DNA from 3 places in the Shewanella violacea DSS12 genome. Region 3 is predicted to be linked to each of the others. Evidence: predicted binding sites of a transcription regulator. Region 3 holds the regulator's gene; each other region holds the start of a gene.
What was found. Region 3 encodes MetJ, which represses methionine synthesis genes. Its sites were predicted from a motif close to TAGACGTCTAGACGTCTA; they were not measured.
Positions count from the first base shown of each region.

Region 1 (2,284 bases), 2.1 Mb from region 3:
GAGAAACCCATCTTAAAGTGATCCATGTTTTCTACAAAGGCGGTAACAGACTTGAGGTCCCCCTGTTTTAACACGAAAGAGAACAGGCCGTTGGAGCCAGTGAAATCTCGTTTAAAAAATTCATGACCGGGACAGGTCTCGAATGCTGGGTGTCTTAAGTGATCGACTTCCGGGCGAGTCGCTAGCCAGTTTGCCACTTTCAAGGCATTTTTTTCATGTTGTTGCATACGAACGCCTAGGGTTCTCAGTCCTCGGCTGGCGAGATAGACATCATCAGGAGAGGTGCACTGTCCCATGAGATAACTATTCTCCCTCAGCTGTTCCCAGTGCGTGTCGTTCGACGTCGCAGTGCCTAACATCACATCTGAGTGGCCAACAATATATTTAGTCGCCGCTTGAATGGATATATCTACGCCCATCTCGAAAGGGCGAGAATTTATCGGTGAGGCCCAAGTATTATCTAGCATGACAACCAAGTCATGCTGATGCGCTATTGCGCTTAGAGTCGGCACATCTTGAATTTCCATGGTGACGGAACCTGGTGACTCTAAAAACAAGACTTTGGTGTTAGGTCTGATTAGTTCCGCGATACCTTCGCCAATCATGGGATCATAATAAGTGGTTTCTATGCCAAAACCTGCCAGTAGCTTGTTGCACAGATCTCGGGTCGGTTCATAGACATTGTCGACCATCAACAGGTGGTCGCCAGATTTTAAAAATGATAACAAAGCACCGCTAATGGCCGCTGAGCCAGAAGGGTAGAGTGCCGTACCGCTGCCACCTTCCAGCTCGGCAATCGCCGCCTGAAAAGCAAAGTGGGTAGGGCCACCACGTCTGCCATAAAACATTGCGCCATTAGCCCGGTTTTTGGTGGCAAAACGCATCTCTTCCATAGTATCGAAGATCATGGTCGATGCTCTAAATACAGGCGGATTGATCACACCCTGAGTCCATTTCTTGTCACGTCCAACGCTGATGATCTTGGTTTCTTTTTTCATAGGGCATACTTCCAGATACGAGCAGGAGAAATAATAGGTTTTAGCCATCTTAACATCTAAATGGCTAAAAGGAAGGGTGGGTTCCATTTAGGAATATCTGCTTGGTGACATGTCTAAAGTTATGACCAAAATTCAGTTATCTATGGTGAATTCTATGATTTTATATAAGGCAATGAAACCAAGATCTCTACGCCTGAACTGACTAATTCTGCGCCAGATTTACTGTTTGTGGCAGGCGTCTGTAGATCTCTTGCCTTGATGGAACCTTGGTGGAAATCAGTGATAAGCCTAGCGATATAGAGTCCTAAACCTAAATGAGGCTTATCTTGGGCCTTCTGTCGGCGTACTGAGACCATAGATTCGAATATTTGCTCTGCCATTTTCTCAGGTAATAGAGGACCGAAGTTCGAAATGGTCAGTTCTGCGTGCCTGTGCTTGGCCGTTAAGGTGACTGTGATGGGGGTATTGTCGGTACTGAATTCTAACGCGTTGGCAATCAGCTTATCCATAAGCTGAGCGATATACTCGGGCACACCACTCATGGTTAAGGGGTCTTGTGTGACACAGACTTGAAACTCCTGGTCGGGATAGGTGAGCTGATAACCTTGCATACAACCCGAAATAACCTTGGACAGAGGAAATATGTCTACTTCCGCTTGAGATAAACTCTCTTCCAGACGTGTGGCTTCGCTCATATTATTGAGGATCATATTGAGTCTGCTAACGCCTTCTTCCGCCCGGTCCACATATTTTCGGGTGTCAGGATCTAATTGTTGCAGGCTCAGATGCTCAAGTGAAGAGCGCACTACGGCCACTGGGGTTCTCAATTCATGAGATAAGCGTGCAGACATATTCTCCAGATAATGTGTGTATTGGCCCAGACGGCCGACAATGTTGGCGAAACTTCTAGAGAGATCGCCAATTTCATCTCTGACTTCAGAGCCTTGAATGATTTTTCTAATCCTACCTTGGCTGTCGATGGCTTCTTCGGTTTCATCCCTGAGTTTTCTTATCCTGCTGGATATACTGGAAGCGAAAAAGAACAGGGCTAAGGTGCCCATGCTCATGATAGTCAAGATGACGTTAAATAATTTCTCCAGCGCCTTGTTACGCAGGGTTCGGATGCCATGAGTGGTTTCTTCGGCGATGACTACACCCATGACCTTATCGTCAATCCAGATAGGGCTGGCCGCTGCCAATATGACGGCTTTATTGTCCGGGGTGAGGCGCCAGGTGGAACCTTGTTTGCCGGCTAGTGCATTTTTTATGTGGCTACCTTCGAGCAC
Region 1 is NC_014012.1:2,109,920-2,112,203, forward strand. Features, by position in the region: gene SVI_RS08655 (cystathionine beta-lyase) at 1-998, opposite strand, end outside; gene pdsS (proteobacterial dedicated sortase system histidine kinase) at 1,151-2,284, opposite strand, start outside.
Region 1: SVI_RS08655 (cystathionine beta-lyase) is a predicted target of MetJ. The motif match lies at 1,040-1,057, and genes of this name have one in related genera.

Region 2 (2,284 bases), 1.6 Mb from region 3:
AGTCGCCGCAATCTCAGCATCACCCAGTGGTGCGCCGTGACAGTTGTGAGTGCCTGACTTGTTAGGAGAACCAAAACCAATAACAGTCTTACAACAGATCATAGTCGGCTTGTCGGTAACCGATTTAGCTTCTGCGATAGCGGCACGAATAGCATCACTATCATGACCGTCTACGCCAGCAACCACATGCCAACCATAAGCCTCGAAGCGCTTTGGTGTGTCATCGGTGAACCAACCTTCGACGTGACCATCGATAGAGATACCGTTGTCATCCCAGAACATGATGAGCTTGCCTAGGCCTAAGGTTCCCGCTAGAGAACAGGCTTCGTGTGAGATGCCTTCCATCAAACAACCGTCACCCAAGAAACAATAGGTGAAGTGATCGACTATGTCGTGACCAGGTTGGTTGAACTGAGCCGCTAATGTCTTCTCAGCAATTGCCATACCTACGGCGTTACTGATACCAGCGCCTAGTGGACCTGTGGTAGTTTCAACACCTGGTGTGTAACCATATTCAGGGTGACCTGGTGTCTTAGAATGCAACTGACGGAACTGCTTAAGCTCTTCGATAGGCAGTGCATAACCTGACAGGTGTAGCAAAGAGTATATAAGCATAGAACCATGGCCGTTAGATAAGATAAAACGGTCACGATCAACCCACTCTGGGTTATTAGGGTTGTGCTTAAGGAAGTCATTCCAAAGCACTTCAGCGATATCCGCCATACCCATAGGTGCTCCAGGGTGACCGGAATTAGCTTTTTGAACGGCATCCATACTTAATGCGCGGATAGCGTTTGCGAGTTCTTTACGAGATGACATGCTCTCTCCTGCTTGTTTTTATGAGGTCTAAAAAACACCGAATACCATAGGCTCGGCACTTGTCCGTATCGATGTTTTGCTGCAAATTTTGGAGCCATATTTTCGCCCACATAGGAGATGGACGCAAACGTTAATTCACCAAACGGGCATATTTCCTCATAAATGGAATGACTAGTTTAGGATTTGATGAATAATCTATTTTTCCCCTTCATTTGTAAATGAAAAATATTCATCATGGCGGCAAACTTTACTTTCAGCCCTATCAAGCTGATAACTAAAGCTTAATAAACATAATCAAGTGTGAAATGCCACAGACTAGGCCATAAACTCAAGAATATTTCCTCATCAGGGGTGATAAGGAAACGAAATTGAATTAAAATAGCCATCTAGATGTAGATACTTCTACACATTCAAATTGTTTTAAAATGAGATTTATCACCATGGCACAGCACCTGTTTACCTCCGAGTCAGTCTCTGAGGGGCATCCCGATAAAATCGCCGATCAGATTTCTGATGCGGTATTGGACGCAATTCTGGAGCAAGATCCTAAGGCTAGAGTTGCCTGCGAAACTTATGTAAAGACCGGTATGGTTATGGTCGGTGGTGAAGTCACGACTTCAGCCTGGGTAGATATCGAAGAGATCACCCGTAAGACCGTACGTGAAATTGGTTATATCAATTCAGATATGGGCTTCGATGCCGACTCTTGCGCTGTATTGAATGTCATAGGTAAACAGTCTCCTGACATTAACCAAGGTGTTGACCGTGCCGATCCTAAAGAGCAAGGCGCCGGTGACCAAGGACTCATGTTTGGTTATGCCAGCAACGAGACTGACGTGCTTATGCCTGCACCAATTACCTATGCTCACGCTCTGGTAAAACGTCAATCTGAAATGCGTAAGAGTAAGACTCTGCCTTGGTTACGTCCCGATGCAAAGAGCCAAGTGACCTTCGCCTACGAAAACAACAAGATTGTCGGTATCGACGCAGTTGTTCTTTCTACTCAGCATTGCGACAGCGTCAATCAAGCAGATCTGATTGAAGGTGTGATGGAAACTATCATCAAGCCAGTACTACCGGCTAAATGGTTATCTAAAGACACTAAATACTTCATCAATCCTACAGGCCGTTTCGTTATCGGTGGTCCAGTAGGTGATTGTGGTCTTACGGGTCGTAAGATCATTGTTGATACCTACGGCGGAATGGCACGTCATGGTGGCGGGGCTTTCTCGGGTAAAGATCCTTCTAAGGTCGATCGCAGTGCGGCATACGCGGCACGTTATGTGGCTAAAAACATAGTTGCTGCGGGTCTTGCGGATCGTTGTGAACTACAAGTTTCCTACGCTATCGGTGTTGCAGAGCCTACTTCTATCAGTATTGAGACGTTCGGCACTAGCAAGGTATCTGAAGAGCTACTTATAGCCTTGGTACGTGAGCACTTCGACCTACGTCCATATGGACTGAC
Region 2 is NC_014012.1:845,641-847,924, reverse strand. Features, by position in the region: gene tkt (transketolase) at 1-819, opposite strand, end outside; gene metK (methionine adenosyltransferase) at 1,260-2,284, shown strand, end outside.
Region 2: metK (methionine adenosyltransferase) is a predicted target of MetJ. The motif match lies at 1,199-1,216, and genes of this name have one in related genera.

Region 3 (2,284 bases):
CTTCTCAGCCTTCTCGGAGGAGCAAAGCTCCGTCCTCGCTTTTAGGCCTTCTCGCAGCAGCTTTGCTGCGTTCTCCGAGGGGTAAGCTCCGTACTCACAGTGACGGAGTCACGCTCTCGTATCTCTCTTTTCTATAATTCCATTAACGACTTTACGGCTAACAAAACTGAACTGATTGAACATAAGATGAGGGTTGCGGTGCGAGTCTTATCTTTATCTACTCGTCCTATCAGTCTTCCCGCCACTAGATAACCTAAGATCACCGATGGCATAAGCAACAGAGATAGCCATATATGTCTGACATTGATAAAGCCAGTGACGGCTAAAATAGCCAAGGCAATTAATGAACTGAAGACAAAGAAGGCTGATAGCGCGGCGCGAAACTGACGGGCATCTTGTCCTGAAAGCAGAATTGCTAATGGCGGGCCGCCGATAGCGGCAATATTGCCAAATATGCCAGATATCACGCCGGCGCCAAATAGACTCTTGCGGTTAACGGCTAAGTTGAACTTGAGTAAACTTAAAATGACTGCCGCGGCAACTATGCCTGATATGGCCAAGCCAAGAATTGCTTGTGGTGCATATATTAATAGTGCTACACCAATAAAGCCCCCTGGTATTCGCCCAAGTAGTGCATATTGCAGCCCATTAAACTTCAGGGCGCCTCGCTCTCTTATTAGTGTCAATAAGGAGATAGAGAAGCCCATGACGATAACCGGGACAGGTACCAACTCAGGATCGACAATATAGAGTAAAGGGGATGCGACAACGGCTAAGCCAAAACCTATTAGGCTCTGGGTTAAGGCGCCACAGAAGATAATTAACGAGGCTAGAGCCAGAGTTGTTGGATCTATCATTGAAAGCACGGCTTTTCTCTAAATTGTATTGTGAATGGCGAAATAGTTAGCACTATTTATCTGATGTATTAGTCTGACTCGATTGTTTCGGCAGGGGTGATACTAGTGTAGAAGAGAGCAGGGAGCGCAATGCGATCCCTGAAACTGACTGTTCAAGATTTTAGTGAGTCTGCTTACTCCACATCTTCCCAGGCGATACCCATCTGATCCATCAAGCGCTTCACTTCGGACGGGATAGTATCGGGCTTATCTTTAGACAAGTCATCATCGTTAGGCAGAGGCTGACCTGTGTATGCATGCAAGAATGCTTCGCACAGCAACTCACTATTGGTGGCATGACGCAGGTTATTCACTTGGCGACGGGTGCGCTCATCGGTAAGAACCTTAAGTACCTTCAAGGGAATAGAAACAGTAATTTTCTTTACTTGTTCATTCTTCTTGCCGTGTTCAGCATATGGGCTGATATAATCGCCATTCCACTCAGTCATTGACTCACCTGTATATTCAAAATTCGGGGCAGATTTTAACCCTTTAAATTGTACAGTCAAATTATTGCCTCTTATTTATGACAATTGCAAATAGATTTCCATATGTTTGGACGTCTAAACGGCTATATTCGGTTGACGCTAGGCTTTCCCTTAGGTACATTTAGACGTCCAGACATCTCTTAACCATTTTTTGTAGGGGAAAGGTGTTCAGTAAATAGTTTAGGAGTAGTAGATGACCGAACGTAAGTTAGCCACAATTGCAGTGCGTCAAGGGATTGAATCCGATACCCAACATGGTGCTGTGGTGCCCCCTATCTATTTATCGACTAATTATTGCTTCGATGGCCATAAGAATCCTAGAGACTTCGATTATAGCCGTTCGGGTAATCCGACTCGATCTATTCTTGGGGATGCCATTGCTAGCCTGGAAAAAGGCGCAACTGGCATAGTGACTTGTACAGGTATGGCTGCGATTACATTAGTGACTAGCCTGTTGGGTCCCGATGACCTGCTTGTGGTTCCCCATGACTGTTATGGCGGTAGCTATCGTCTGTTTACTAACTTGGCTAAGAAGGGAGCGTTTAAGTTAGCTGTTGTCGATCAGACCGACAGCGCTGCACTCGAAGTTGCTATTGCTCGCAAGCCTAAGATGGTCTGGCTGGAAACACCGTCTAATCCACTACTGCGTGTCGTCGATATCGAAGCTATTTCCAAGGCAAGTAACTTAGTAGATGCCTTAGTGGTGGTCGATAATACGTTCCTGTCGCCAATTCTACAGCAACCTTTGCTTCTCGGCGCCGATATCGTTATTCACTCGACCACTAAGTACATCAATGGCCATAGCGACGTAGTCGGTGGTGCCGTCGTCGCTAAGGATGCCGAGTTAGGTGAGTTATTACATTGGTGGTCGAATACCTTAGGCCTAACTGGGTCAGCCTT
Region 3 is NC_014012.1:4,242,801-4,245,084, reverse strand. Features, by position in the region: gene SVI_RS17635 (sulfite exporter TauE/SafE family protein) at 132-866, opposite strand; gene metJ (met regulon transcriptional regulator MetJ) at 1,031-1,345, opposite strand; gene metB (cystathionine gamma-synthase) at 1,578-2,284, shown strand, end outside.